DNA from 2 places in the Fictibacillus sp. 5RED26 genome. Region 1 is predicted to be linked to the other one. Evidence: a T-box and tRNA genes for the amino acid it is inferred to sense, from the RefSeq annotation. Region 1 holds a T-box; the other holds one or more tRNA genes.
What was found. A T-box is a leader RNA that pairs with one kind of tRNA and senses whether it is charged. The one in region 1 lies ahead of trpS (tryptophan--tRNA ligase), so its partner is inferred to be a tRNA-Trp.
Positions count from the first base shown of each region.

Region 2: it encodes a tRNA-Trp, which carries the amino acid that the T-box ahead of trpS (tryptophan--tRNA ligase) is inferred to sense. The anticodon was not compared.

Region 1 is NZ_JACZDU010000001.1:863,759-871,056, reverse strand. It holds gene IHV10_RS04585 (peptide ABC transporter substrate-binding protein) at 1-514, opposite strand, end outside; gene IHV10_RS04580 (DUF3899 domain-containing protein) at 946-1,317, shown strand; T-box leader at 1,344-1,594, shown strand; gene trpS (tryptophan--tRNA ligase) at 1,653-2,642, shown strand; gene IHV10_RS04570 (YjbA family protein) at 2,746-3,492, opposite strand; gene fabF (beta-ketoacyl-ACP synthase II) at 3,630-4,868, opposite strand; gene IHV10_RS04560 (beta-ketoacyl-ACP synthase III) at 4,913-5,845, opposite strand; gene IHV10_RS04555 (YppG family protein) at 6,126-6,428, shown strand; gene IHV10_RS04550 (ComZ family protein) at 6,464-6,643, opposite strand; gene IHV10_RS04545 (NAD-dependent epimerase/dehydratase family protein) at 7,011-7,298, opposite strand, start outside.
Region 2 is NZ_JACZDU010000001.1:76-7,373, reverse strand. It holds gene IHV10_RS00095 (coiled-coil domain-containing protein) at 1-184, opposite strand, end outside; gene IHV10_RS00090 (YhgE/Pip family protein) at 618-3,074, opposite strand; gene IHV10_RS00085 (ATP-dependent helicase) at 3,265-5,451, opposite strand; tRNA gene IHV10_RS00080 (tRNA-Leu) at 5,576-5,660, opposite strand; tRNA gene IHV10_RS00075 (tRNA-Cys) at 5,687-5,761, opposite strand; tRNA gene IHV10_RS00070 (tRNA-Gly) at 5,774-5,848, opposite strand; tRNA gene IHV10_RS00065 (tRNA-Gln) at 5,908-5,982, opposite strand; tRNA gene IHV10_RS00060 (tRNA-His) at 5,992-6,067, opposite strand; tRNA gene IHV10_RS00055 (tRNA-Trp) at 6,082-6,155, opposite strand; tRNA gene IHV10_RS00050 (tRNA-Tyr) at 6,173-6,257, opposite strand; tRNA gene IHV10_RS00045 (tRNA-Thr) at 6,340-6,415, opposite strand; tRNA gene IHV10_RS00040 (tRNA-Phe) at 6,425-6,500, opposite strand; tRNA gene IHV10_RS00035 (tRNA-Asp) at 6,545-6,620, opposite strand; tRNA gene IHV10_RS00030 (tRNA-Met) at 6,711-6,787, opposite strand; tRNA gene IHV10_RS00025 (tRNA-Val) at 6,816-6,891, opposite strand; tRNA gene IHV10_RS00020 (tRNA-Glu) at 6,916-6,990, opposite strand; tRNA gene IHV10_RS00015 (tRNA-Ser) at 7,018-7,109, opposite strand; tRNA gene IHV10_RS00010 (tRNA-Asn) at 7,114-7,188, opposite strand; rRNA gene rrf (5S ribosomal RNA) at 7,199-7,298, opposite strand, start outside.

The DNA of each region.
Region 1 (7,298 bases):
CTACTTTACCGTATAATGGGTCACCATCAGTTTGGATCGCGTTTGCGTTCTTAACAGGTCCCATGATGTAAGCATACTCAGAAAGAGTATCTGGGTGTAATGCTTTTTGCCAAGCGTAAACGAAATCTTTCGCTACTACTTGAGAACCATCGCTCCATTTAGCGTCTGGATTTAATTTGAACGTGTAAACTGTGCCATCTTCGTTTACTTCGTGGCTTTCAGCAACACCTTCAGTTGGTTGATTGTCTTTATCAAGACGATATAATCCTTCGAACACGTTGTTCATTACTTCAAATGAAACTGCATCTGTCGCTTGTGAAGAATCCATTGATGGAATCTCCGTTGAATCAACAAGATTAAGTACTTGTGGCTCATTTGGCTTTTCAGTTGCTTTCTCGCCTTCGCCGCCTTTAGAATCGCTTGCCTTGTCTTTGTCTCCGCCACTACATGCAGCTAAGAACATGCTTAGTACAAGTACTAATGTAAGAAGCAATGACCATTTTGACTTCTTCATGAGTCGACCTCCCCTTTTTATCCTGTTAAATTGTTAGCAGATAAAAGCATCAAGAATTATCAGACATTTTCATCTACAAGTTCGATTATACAAGTTTTCAAACAATTGTGCATTTATTTTTTTTAAGAGTTTTACAAAAAGCCTATTATATTTACTTTTCCTTAACAAAAAATAGGTATATTTACCTATTACTGAACAGGGTTTATTTTCTGATAATTCTACAAATTTTACCAAAATTATGTGTAAACTAGCATGAATATTACATTCTCGATTTTTTGTGAGGATAAGACATGCTTCACTTTGTAAGATAATTCGTCATTTTTATATTTCATTTGTTACAATAGGAGTAAAGTCTGACGGTATAATTCAAAAAATATGTTACATTTCTTTATGTTTATGGTGTAATTATTACTAGATGGAGGCTTCATAAGATGAACTTACTTTTTAAGAGAATCCTGATTATATCAGCGTTCCCTATTGTGATAGCATTTGGTGTTAGTTTGATATCTTCCGGACCTTTTACCCTTGAAAAATATATAAATACTTTATTTTATTTTTCATTGTCGATTGCGCTTATTGGCATTGCTTTATACGTAGCAAAAGGGGGATTCTTTGATTTTATAACGTACAGCTTTAAAAAAGTAGCTCGATCATTATCAAGACATCCAGAGATCGATGATGTGGTTTCATTTAAGACAAACTTTCAAGTATCAGAACGAATAAATGTCTCATATATGAAGTCGTTTTTATTCAGTGGCCTTCTTTTATCTTTCATCACGATTGCCGTTGCATATCTTCTATAATTTGTGTATACTACAAAAAATAAATGTTATATGCGATGAGAAAGAAGAGTACATGATGTGAAGCTCTCAGAGAGCCTGTGGTTGGTGAGAACAGGTAGTGAATCATGATGGAATGGGCTTTTGAGCATTCTGACCGAACCTTACTAGTAGGCTCAGGCGTGTAGATGTCCGCACGATATAATGGACAGCGTATCGGTACTTTACCTGTACGTGTCAAAGTGATTTTCGGTATGTATGAAAATTATAAGGGTGGCACCGCGGTCCATTCGTCCCTTGCATGAGGCGACGAGTGGGCCTTTTTATATTGATTTTTAAAAACAAAGGAGAGATGAATCATGTCTGTAATCTTCTCAGGCATTCAGCCGAGCGGAAATTTAACGATCGGTAACTACATTGGAGCGATGAGGCATTTTGTTGAACTTCAAAATGAACACGAATGTTATTTCTGCGTTGTTAATCAGCACGCCATTACGGTGGCACAAGATCCTGTTGAATTGAAAAAAAACAGCAGAAATTTAGCTGCTTTGTATTTAGCAGCAGGTATCAATCCTGAAAAATCGACAATATTCATTCAATCTGAAGTTCCAGCTCATACGAAGATGGGATGGATGATGCAATGTGTTACGTATATTGGTGAATTAGAGCGCATGACACAGTTCAAAGATAAATCAACTGGAAAAGAAGCTGTATCTGCTGGGTTACTAACCTATCCACCTCTTATGGCAGCAGATATCCTTCTTTATAACACGAGTATCGTTCCAGTTGGAGATGATCAAAAGCAGCATCTTGAGTTAACTCGAGATATCGCTGAACGCTTTAATAAGAAGTATCGTGAAGTCTTTGTGGTTCCAGAGCCTCGTATTGCTTCGGAAGGTGCAAGAATCATGTCACTTGTGGATCCTGAGAAAAAGATGAGCAAGTCTGATCCTAATCAAAATTCATTTATCTCTATGCTTGATGACGAATCTGTAATCTTAAAGAAGATTAAGCGTGCTACTACTGACTCAGAAGGTGTAGTTGCTTATGACAAAGAAAATAAGCCAGGCATTTCAAACCTATTAACGATCTATTCACAGTTATCAGGAGAAAGCATCAAATCGCTCGTAGAAAAGTATGAGGGCAAAGGGTATGGTGACTTTAAACAAGGTGTGGCAGAAGCTGTCATTCATGCTCTTAAACCTATCCAGGACCGTTATAAAGAATATTTAGCATCAACTGAGTTAGATGACATTCTTGATTCTGGTGCAGAAAAAGCAAATCGTGTGGCGAATAAAACGTTGAACAAAGCGGAGCGAGCAATGGGATTAGCTCGTAAACGTGTTTAATTTTATCGATTTTTCGAACTCTATAAAAAATTGAACACACAAAAAAACCAGCAGAACTGATTCTTTGATCAACTGCTGGTTTTTCTTATTTTAGAAACGATACCTAGTTCACTTGTGTACCGTTCTCAAGCTCCCAGATCTTTTCAAAATACGGTTGTCCTTTTACTAGCCTCTCACACATATCCACATGTTGTTTGGACCATCCGCTTTTTAATTCACAGTATAACGCATCCCATGCTTCGTCAAAATCCATCCGCTGAATTCTTCCATATTGCTCTGGCATCCACTCTGTACACCAATATCTCATCTCAGCAACATTTTTTGTTGAATGAAGCTGATCTAAAGCCATGAATAAGAGTTGCTTCAACTGTCTCTCTTTGCGAGTTAACCCTCGCATGCTGTCTGGATTCGGAGATAGGATGTGATATTCCTTACTTAACTGCTTTTCACTGAACGTATAGACGTTTGTCTCCGTCTGCTCTGCCATCTCAAATACTAGCTGTTCTTGTCTTGGTATGAGTCTGCTCTTACGGATTGGTATTCTATAACCCATCGTATCTATGATGAGAGATTTCTTTTCATCCGTGATGATAAAGCAATGTTCGAGTTGCACCCTTTGGTTGTTCTTTCTAACGTAAGCTTTCTGGTGCACCTCTTCAAGTAGGGAATCCGGCAGATCATTCAAATCATTCTCGATATAATGAAAGAGTGTGGATTCTATTTTAATAATGGGTACTTGATCCAATAATTCAATATAGTCGTCTTTTCTCCATTCATGAAACTCACAAACGTTATAGCCGTTCTCTTCTCCTTCAAACCAGTTGACCCAAACATCACGTAAATATAACATCTGTACCCCTCACTTCTTTGCCGATTTGTATTTAAAATCAGTATAGTCAGAGGTTGTCCTTTTTATTCTAAATAAAGGTAATTAACTCGAAGTATGCAAAACCCCGCTTTCAAAAGAAAACGGGGTTTGACAACGAATTATTCTTCTATTTTTTTAAAGACTAATGATGCATTATGTCCACCGAAACCTAGTGAGTTACTAAGAACAGCTTTCACTTCTGCCTGTCTTGCCGTATTTGGAACATAATCTAGATCGCACTCTTCATCTGGTGTTTCATAGTTAATTGTTGGAGGAAGAATACTTTCCTGAATCGCTTTTACAGAGAAGATTGCTTCAATTCCACCTGCAGCTCCTAATAAGTGGCCTGTCATTGATTTTGTAGAGCTGACCGGAATCTTATAAGCATGCTCATTAAACACAGCTTTAATGGCAGCTGTTTCAAACTTATCGTTGTAATCCGTACTTGTACCATGCGCGTTAATGTAAGAGATTTCTTCTGGAGCTAGACCGCTATCTTCAACAGCTTGTCTCATGGCACGTGCTCCGCCTTCACCGCCTGGAGCAGGTTGAGTGATATGATAAGCATCACCTGTAGCTCCGTACCCTACGATTTCTGCGTAAATTTTAGCTCCGCGTTTTTTCGCAAATTCGTATTCTTCTAGAACTAGAATCCCAGCTCCTTCACCGATGATAAATCCAGTTCTGTCTTTATCGAACGGACGGCTAGCTGTTTTTGGATCTGGATTCGTTGATAGTGCTCCTGCTTGGCAGAATCCTGCTAGTGCCATGTCTGTGATCGGTGCTTCTGTTCCACCTGTAACCATTACATCTGCATCTCCGCGCTGGATCACTTTGAATGCATCTCCGATTGAGTTTGCTCCTGATGCACAAGCCGTTACGGTACATGAGTTCATACCTTTAGCACCAATTGTAATTGAAACTTGACCAGATGCCATATCCGGAATCATCATCGGTACGAAAAATGGACTAACGCGTCTTACACCTTTCGCTTCAAATATACGGAATTGTTCTTCATGAGTATCCATTCCACCAATACCAGAACCAATCCATACTCCTACGCGAGGTGCAATTTCTTCCGTGATATCTAAATTCGCATCTTTAACAGCCATAATAGATGCTGCTACCGCAAACTGCGTAAAACGATCCATACGGCGTGCTTCTCTTTTATCCATAAAATCTTCCGGATTAAATTCTGTTGCTTCTGCAGCAACTTTAACCGGAAACTTTTCTTTATCTCTTCTTGTAAGTGGACCTACACCACTTTGACCTTCAACAATCTTTTTCCATGTTTCTTCTACGCTGTTTCCAAGAGGTGTTACGGCTCCTAGACCGGTTACGACTACTCTCTTTTTCATTGTAAAACCAACTCTCCTTTGTACACATTGTTGTAATTGATGATTTATCGTCCCCAACGAAGCGCAACAGCACCCCAGGTTAGTCCTCCACCAAATCCAACAAGTACGATTGTATGATCTTCTTTTATTCTACCATCTTTCAGGGCTTCTTTTAATGCCATTGGTATTGAAGCAGATGATGTATTACCAAACTTGTCAATCGTCATGACCATTTTTTCTTTCGGAAGCTCTAAACGTTCTCGTGAAGCTTCCATGATTCTTATATTCGCTTGATGCGGAATTAAGAAATCAACGTCTTCTTTCGTCAAACCTGCTTTATGAACGACATTTAATGAAGTCTCACCCATCTGACGCACAGCAAATTTAAAAACTTCTCTGCCGTTCATATGGATAAATTCGTCTTGGTACAAATGTTTTGCTCCTGTTCCGTCTGAACCAAGCTCAAATGAAAGGATGCCTCTACCTTCACTAACATTTGAAAGGATAGCAGCTCCAGCTCCGTCTCCGAAAAGCACAGCTGTATTACGATCTTTCCAATCTGTTATCTTAGATAGCTTTTCAGCACCAACGACTAGAACATTTTTATATGTTCCCGTTTCAATAAATTGCTTTCCTACCACCAAACCATAAATAAATCCTGCACATGCTGCACTTACATCCATACCTACGGCGTTCTTCGCACCTAGTGATTCTTGTAATTGGCATGCTACTGATGGGAATGGATTGTCTGGTGTAACGGTTGCGACCACGATTAGATCAATTTCTTCTGCAGAGATGCCAGCATCTTTTATTGCTTCTTCCGCTGCATATCTAGCCATATGAGACGTTTTTACCGATTCGTCTGCAATTCTGCGTTCTACGATCCCTGTTCGAGTTCGAATCCACTCGTCACTTGTATCAACCATCTTTTCCAGGTCGGAGTTCGCTAGAATTTTTTCAGGGATATAACTTCCCATCCCTATGATTCCTGCATTCATAACATTACCCCTTTGGCTTTAGTTTATTTTCAATGAAAATCTTTTCCATCGTTCCCGTTTAGGTGAGCAACTTGCAACTACAATTTATTACTTCCTAAAAGGAAAGAAGTAATTGTAGAATCTTTATAATCAAATATTATGACCTGGTACTAATTTTATGATATCTCTTATATTTTGTCTAGTTAAAGTTCTTTTCTTTTCACCAATATAAGCCGTAGGGCATATCCTGTATGGAAGAAAAATGTAAGTTTAGTGAAATTGATATTAGGAGTGGTTCAACATGCATAATCCTCAAGCTAGACAGCAACCAATGTATCCTCCGCAGTTTCCTGGACGTTTTCCAATGGGCCAAAACCAGCAGCATATGCAGCAAGGGTTTCCACCACCTCAACATTTTGGCGGCCCTGGATTCAGAGGCATGCCGGCACCACCGTTTCATCAACCGATGCCTCGACCATTTCTACATTCTTTTCGAACGCAGGAAGGTTCTCTAGACTATAATAAAATTTTTGCTGTTATCGACCAATCAGTAAAAGTCGCACAACAGATCTCACCTATCTTTTCTGCGTTTAAGAAGAAGTAAAAAAAGCCAACCCGAGCTGGTTGGCTTTTCTTTGTTTACTTACCCTCTTCTTTTCCAAGTTCGTATGCATCGTTCATTACGTTCATCAAAAGCTGAAGCATCGGCTGCACATCCTCCATGCCAAGCTCAATTCCTTTTTTCTCTAAAAAAGCTTGTGCTTCTGGCAGATGTGACATAGCGATCTGCATAAATTTCATATTGCGTTCTGTATCCATCTTCTTAAGTTCCTCCCTTACATTATGTAAACGGTTTTTAACCCATTTTCTATTATAAAGAAAAATGTTCGGTGGATAAAACGTTTTGTGATTAATTTTCAAGCCAACTATGATTTCGATTATACTGGCTAGGGTATCCATACAATTAATTCAAGAAATTTTTGAAATAATCCTAGAAATGTGAAACTTATTCCGGCGAGTTTTTGCAATAATTTAGCGAGCTTTTCTCATTTACTTGCGAGGCGACATACCTCGACATTGATAAACTACAAAATACCCTGTCCTCCACTACCATTCATTTAGTCCGTAAACTTCCCTAAACATCTAAAAAGGTGCTCCCAAAAATCTTCAGGACCACCTTTTTTATCTAAATCTCTTTAGAATTCGGCTTTGATTTTTTGTTTCTATTTCTAAAATGCATTATTTGTTTCATGATGCCTTCTTTTATTTTCGTTTTCGCACGAAACCCGAGCTCAGTCTCCGCTTTTTCGCCTTTAATCCGCATCTTTCTTTTTTCTTTAAATGTTAATTGATCTGCTTTTAATTCTGTTAATCCTTCTAGCCATTGGTTCTGGTTGCCACTAGATATGTTATAGATCTCATTTTTCGCGGTTGATTTACCTGCCAAGAATAATGCCTCAGCTGCGTCATCAAC
Region 2 (7,298 bases), 860 kb from region 1:
CTTTCTTCCATTCTTTGATCTCACCATCAATTTCACCTGCTACAACTTTTTTATCTTTGAGAAGAACAGAAGCTTTGTTGTAACCTATTGCGTGCGATGAAAAAGCGGTAATTGCTACTAAAACCAGCGCCATTAAGCTAAAGTAGACCCACTTCTTCTTAAGCATCGATAATTCCCACTTCATAAAATCTCCCCCTTTTGATGAGATATGTATGGCTTTGGAACTATTTTATTTTCTTAAAAAAACAATATGCTTTTTCATAAAAATAAAAACCCCTTAAAAAAGGGGAATATTATCCTATCTATAAATATCGAAATAATACAAGTATAGAAAATACAAAAAGGATAATCATGACCACTAACAAGCGAAAAGATTCAAAAAGCCTAATCATCAGCCCATTAATCATATGCATGTAGTGAAAAATATCAGCCGTAATAAAGAGGATTGAAACGAAGGAGACGGTAATTAAAATCAGGCAGACTGTGGCACGCCGGTCTCTATACATCAGAGAAATAACCTCCTTTACACCTACATATTCAGTGTACAAGAAGAAGATTCAAAAAAAAGTTCCCGGCAAAGCGTGCCAGGAACTTTTTATTACACTATGAAATGATTATCAGCCAGCTAAATCTAGATTTTTCGGTTGGTTTTTTGTTTTTGAAAACATATAGACTGCGATCGACAATAAACTAAAACTTAATAGATAGATGAACAACACACCCACATTTGAAAAAGCAGAACTTGTGCTATCTAATGAGATCAATGCTTTAAACCCTGCTATTGAATACGTGAACGGCAAGAATTCACTTAATGCACGCAGGTTCTCTGGCAGCATATCGATCGGCAAGTTAGCACCCGTCGTTGAAAGCTGTAAGATCACTAAAGCGAACGCAATAAAACGTCCGATGTTTCCTAACGACGCAAACAATAAGACAATTCCTGTGAATACTAAACTTACAAAAACCGCAAAAGTTATAAAGCCCAGTGGGTTTCCAGTCTTCACATTTAAGACAAGTAAAACGACTGTCGAAAGAAGTAATGCCTGTACAACAGCAATTGCACCTAGGTTCATTAATTTAGCACCAAACCAAGAGAATGCTGAAATTCCTTCAGGCTTCTTAAAGTTGATGAACATAGACATGATTAAGATGCCCACAAACAACGCTAATGAAAGAACATAAGGAGCTGTTGAATCACGATAGAGTGGATATTTATTAACCGTTTCACTCTTCAATTCAACAGGAGAAGAAAACATGCTCAAGTTCTTATCATTTGCCGCTTTAATCGCTCCTGTTTTTTCGGCACCATCCTTAAGGCCAGATGATAGCTCGTTACTTCCATCATTTAATTTCCCTGCACCATCATTTAATTTTGTAACACCTTCCGTTAAGTCGCCCCAGCCTTTTTCAACTGTTGCATTTCCATCACTAACTTGTGACATACCAGCGTTAATCTTTGTTGCACCGGATGTCAGATCACGCCAACCTTTTTCAACAGAAGAGTTACCAGCGGATACTTGAGTTGCACCATCATTAAGCTGTGATGCTCCATTCGTAAGAGATGTCCAACCTGTGTTGACCGATTGGTTTCCTGCTGCAATCTGCGAAGTTCCTGCGTGCAGCTCTCCTACCTTACCTACCATCGTGTTCCAGCCACTCTCGATAGACGCTGTCCCTTGTTGAAGCAGAGGCACCTTTTGACTTAATGTCACAACCCCGTTATCCACTGACGTTTGGCCGGCCACTAGCTGATTTACCCCATCAGCCACAGACATTGGATTAGGTTCAGCATTTGTCGTGAAGGCTCCTGCTATTTTTGCAGCTCCTTGACTTAGCACCTGGAGTTTTTGTGCTTTTGCAGGATCAGTGGCAGCTGCCGTAATAGCCTGGCTCTTACCATAGATCGTCATGAAAGCTGAATCATTTGCAAGTTCAGGGTGTTGCTCTAAGTATGCCTTTAGATCACTTGATAATCCTTGCAGCCCCGCACCTAGCTTTGCAGATTCATCTGCCACTTGAGCCACACCTTGTGAGATCTGTTGTGTTCCGGGAGCGATTTCATTCTTTATCGCTGTTTGAACACCTTTTAGCCCTGTTAAGATTCCAGTGGTTCCTGCTTTTAGTTGCGGTATGCTGTCTCCAAGTTGTCGCGCACCTGCCGCTAAGTCTTCAACTCCTGATTGTTTATCTTTTAAATTTTGTAATAAAAGTCCTGTTCCTTCATTTGCTGCAGCTGAACCTGCCGCGAGCTTCGAAATATCACCCGACTTAGATTGAAGGGACGAAAGCAGTTCTTTCGTACCAGCACTTAGTTGCGATGAACCGTTAGCTAGTTTACTAATATCCGGCTGTTTCGCTGAAAGAGAACTTGCCATTTGTCCGACACCATTTTGAAGTTCTTTTGCTCCACTTGCTAGCTTTGAAATGTCAGCAGCTTTATTTGTAAGCGATTGCAAAAGTGTGTTTGTTCCATCACGAAGATCTGTCATCCCTGTATTTAATTTTGCAGATCCATCTGCAGCTGATTGAAATCCTTCAGATACATCACCGAGACTGGCAAACATATTGTTCGCATACTTCTCTGTAATTTTATCCCCTAGTTTTTCTCTTAGCTTTTCAGTAGCACTTCTTGTCACTTGTGCTGCCATGAAGTTTAACCCTTCGTTTTGGATATACGTAAGTTGAAGCTTTTCTGGATTATCGCTTAAAACGGTTGTTACTCTTTGTGAGAAATCCTCAGGAATCTCGATAACCATATAATATTCCAGACTATCAAGGCCTTCTTTAGCCTCCTCAGCACTTACAAATTCCCACCCGAGATCTTTTCCTTTCTTTAAGTCTGCTACTAGATCCTTCCCTACATTGATCGGTTCATCGTCCGATAATGCACCCTTGTCCTTGTTGACTACCGCAACAGGCAAGTTCGACAAGTTGTCATACGGTCCCCATTTTGGTGATAGAAGTATACCACCATAGACGACCGGTACAAGCAACGCGGCAATGACTGAGATCAGCAGACCCTTTTTACCTGCCAACTTCGCCATTTCTGCCATAAACAAACGAAAAGCGTTCATCCCTTTACCCCCGTTCTCCCCAAAAATAAATACATTCTGTAAAAATGAACAGGTATTCACTTCTACTAGAATGTATTATTCGAAAGAGACAAGAATAAATCCTTCTTATTTATCAGAAAATTGTAAAATATTAAATAATAATAAGGTAGTAAGTCCTGTTATAATGTAAGATTAGATAAAAAAATGTATATTAAGTGTGAATCAACGGCTCTAATAGTCCCATATCTAAACAGGCGCTGATTGATAATTTCTTTTCTTTGGATTGAAAGGTTAACGTCACGAATTCTTCACTGAGCTCAGTTATTTCTCCAGGTCCAAATACACGGTGAGTAATGGTGAGACCAACTTGTAATTCTTCCTTCTTTTTAATACTATTCGGATTGTAAGGAACTCCATTTATCTTTTTCACTTGCTTTTTTATGGGTTCAGATTTCATCAATCTTGTCGGATCTAATATGTTTTTTACATCCGTAACAAACACAGACTCTTCAACTTTTTTCCCATCTCGATATGGATACGTAACTAAGGTTAATTGTTTCTTGGCACGAGTCATCCCTACGTAAAATAACCGAGCTGCTTCTTCTAACAATAGATGGTCCGTGCGATCTTCTTTAGATGGTATGATTCCATCCACTACATCAATCATATACACTTTCTCAAATTCGAGCCCTTTAGCACTATGAAAAGTAGAAAGTGTTATGGCTTCATGTCCCTTCTTCTTTTTTGCTGTCTTCAAAACAACTTCGAGGTGTTTTAAGCGTTCAGCAAAATCCTGAAGGCTCTCAAGATCTGTTGCAATTTCTTCTAGTGTGTTTAAGATGCCCACTAAATAATCCATTCGAAAGCCAAGGCTCTTACTGATCTTTTCAATTGCCTTATCGTAACCTAAACCATCTCTGATCACCCGTATAGCTCCAAGAGGCTTCATATCTTTCATTTCTTTAAACGTTTCTTTACTTGTCTTCAGAAGTTTAACTTGATACTCCTGCAATTTCACATGATTTAGCAGATTATCAAATACAGAATCGTTATTGTTCAATTGCTTTAAAGCTAGCATCTGTTGCTTGGTTATATAACCATTAAACTTCAAATGAATTTTTTCTAAAATGTCTGGCCGCTTATCGGTAAAGGCCATACGCATAAAATTCAATATATCTTGAACCACCCAATGTGAAAAGAAACGATTATCGGCATCTTTCATATAAAAAGGAATTCCTGCACGATCAAAATCATTCATCAAACCAATGGATGACGAATTATTTCGATATAAGATGGCGATTTCTTTTAGATGAACATCGTCATTAAGTTCCTGGACCAAGTATTTTGATTGTTCCTTAAAATTCACGAGATGTTTCACTTCAATCGGTTGCTGCGAAGGATTTTGAGTGAACATATTTTTTTCATATCTATTTTTATTTCTTTTAATGAACGAATTAGCAACGTTAACGATATCCTCAGATGAGCGATAGTTCTGCTCCATAAACAAAATAGAAGCATCACTGTACTTTTCCTTAAATTTAAGTAAATAGGAAGGCTCAGCACCTCTCCAGCTATAGATGGATTGGTCATCATCGGCCACAACACATAAATTTCTATGAGTAGAAACCATTTTTTCTATAATGGAATGCTGCACAAGCGACGTATCCTGACTTTCATCCGTTAAGAAATAGTCATATCGGTTTTGATAGTGACTTAGCAACTTCTTATCCTTTTCTAATATGTCGTTACTCATCGTGAGCATATCATCAAAGTCTAACAATACATGATGCGGATCAGAACGCTTGAGTTCTTCATATTGTTTAAATATCTCTTCAGCCTGCGATACATCACAAGAAACCTCTGACCACCGTTCGATAGGTATCACCTTATTTTTAATGTAACTGATATAGGTAGTCAGGTCATCCATTTGATCCTCGGTTATGTTCTCCCCTACAACAGACTTAAATAAATGCCTCAGCATAAGTTTTTTGTTGTATTGAAAGTTTCCTCCCGATCCTGCTTTTTCATCTGAATCGTGATCACCCTCTATAATTGTAAAAGGGATACCCAACTTTCTATAATGATTCCTGACTACCTCAAAAGCAAAGCTATGAATGGTCGAAAAGTCCACAGAAGGAAGATCAGGATAAAATTTTGCGAAACGCTCTTTCATATCATTGGCTGACGCCTTACTGAACGTAACAGCCTTTATACGAGAAGGATGAATTCCTTTTTCCATAATTAAATAACCGATTCTCATAATGACTGTGGTTGTTTTTCCAGAACCAGGTGAAGCAAGTAATAGAAGGGGTCCTTCTGTCTTCATAACAGCATTCTTTTGAACATCATTTAAAATAATGCCTTGATCATTTTTCATTTTATTGAAGAAATCTCTCATTGATCAGTACCCTTTCGTAACTTGAATATATTCATCGTTAATTGAAGTATAAAGTTTAAAAGCAAATAAAAAAACTCCCCACAAAGGTGAGAAGTCTTAAGTTTAAATGTTAAGTTAAGTAAAATGGTACCGGTGGTCGGGGTCGAACCGACACTCCAGAAGGAACACGATTTTGAGTCGTGCGCGTCTGCCAATTCCGCCACACCGGCATTTGAATCTTTTTGAATTGGAATTATGGAGGCGGCACCCGGATTCGAACCGGGGGATAAGGGTTTTGCAGACCCGTGCCTTACCACTTGGCTATGCCGCCAGAAAACAAAAATGGAGCGGAAGACGGGATTCGAACCCGCGACCCCAACCTTGGCAAGGTTGTATTCTACCACTGAACTACTTCCGCAAACATTTAATTAACTTATAATATGTTGTTAAAATCATCTTATGTTATAAAAATAAAAATGGCTGGGCTAGCTGGATTCGAACCAACGCATGTCGCAGTCAAAGTGCGATGCCTTACCGCTTGGCTATAGCCCAAAATTTAAATGGGGCGGACGAGGGGAATCGAACCCCCGAATGTCGGAACCACAATCCGATGCGTTAACCACTTCGCCACGACCGCCACAGTATTAAAATTGGCAGGGGCAGTAGGAATCGAACCCACACCAAAGGTTTTGGAGACCTTCGTTCTACCTTTAAACTATGCCCCTATATAAGGAATAAAAGATGGTGGAGGGGGACGGATTCGAACCGCCGAACCCGGAGGGAGCGGATTTACAGTCCGCCGCGTTTAGCCACTTCGCTACCCCTCCACGAATGAAGACAGGTTTTATTATAAAACATAATCACCCTGTTTTTCAATAAGTTTTTTGTTCCAATTCAGGAAGAAAAAACTGGTGCCGGCTAGAGGACTTGAACCCCCAACCTACTGATTACAAGTCAGTTGCTCTACCAATTGAGCTAAACCGGCAAAAAAAAATGGTGGCTCGAGACGGAATCGAACCGCCGACACGAGGATTTTCAGTCCTCTGCTCTACCGACTGAGCTATCGAGCCAAGAAAAAATTCTTGGTGTTGTAAAGCCACCGTTTAAATAAAAATGGCGGACCCGACCGGGGTCGAACCGGCGATCTCCTGCGTGACAGGCAGGCATGTTAACCACTACACCACGAGTCCATTACATGAAATAAAATTGGTTGCACCTTATGGGCGCTACTGATATTTCATGGTCAAGAAGTAATCTCGACTTTGATCATGAAATAAAATTGGTTGCGGGGACAGGATTTGAACCTGCGACCTTCGGGTTATGAGCCCGACGAGCTACCAGACTGCTCCACCCCGCGATGATATTAAATATGATATAAAAGTTTATGGTGGAGGATGACGGGTTCGAACCGCCGACCCCCTGCTTGTAAGGCAGGTGCTCTCCCAGCTGAGCTAATCCTCCATATTTAAAATCGTTATGTATAAGTGGTGACCCGTACGGGATTCGAACCCGTGTTACCGCCGTGAAAGGGCGGTGTCTTAACCGCTTGACCAACGGGCCAGATTTTTGAGCTAGAGAGTATGTATCTGGCGGAGAGCAAGGGATTCGAACCCTTGATACGGGGTTGACCGTATACACGATTTCCAATCGTGCTCCTTCGACCTCTCGGACAGCTCTCCAATATGGCTCCACAGGTAGGACTCGAACCTACGACCGATCGGTTAACAGCCGATAGCTCTACCACTGAGCTACTGTGGAATATGTATTGGCTCAGCGACGTCCTACTCTAACAGGGGGAAACCCCCAACTACCATCGGCGCTAAAGAGCTTAACTTCCGTGTTCGGTATGGGAACGGGTGTGACCTCTT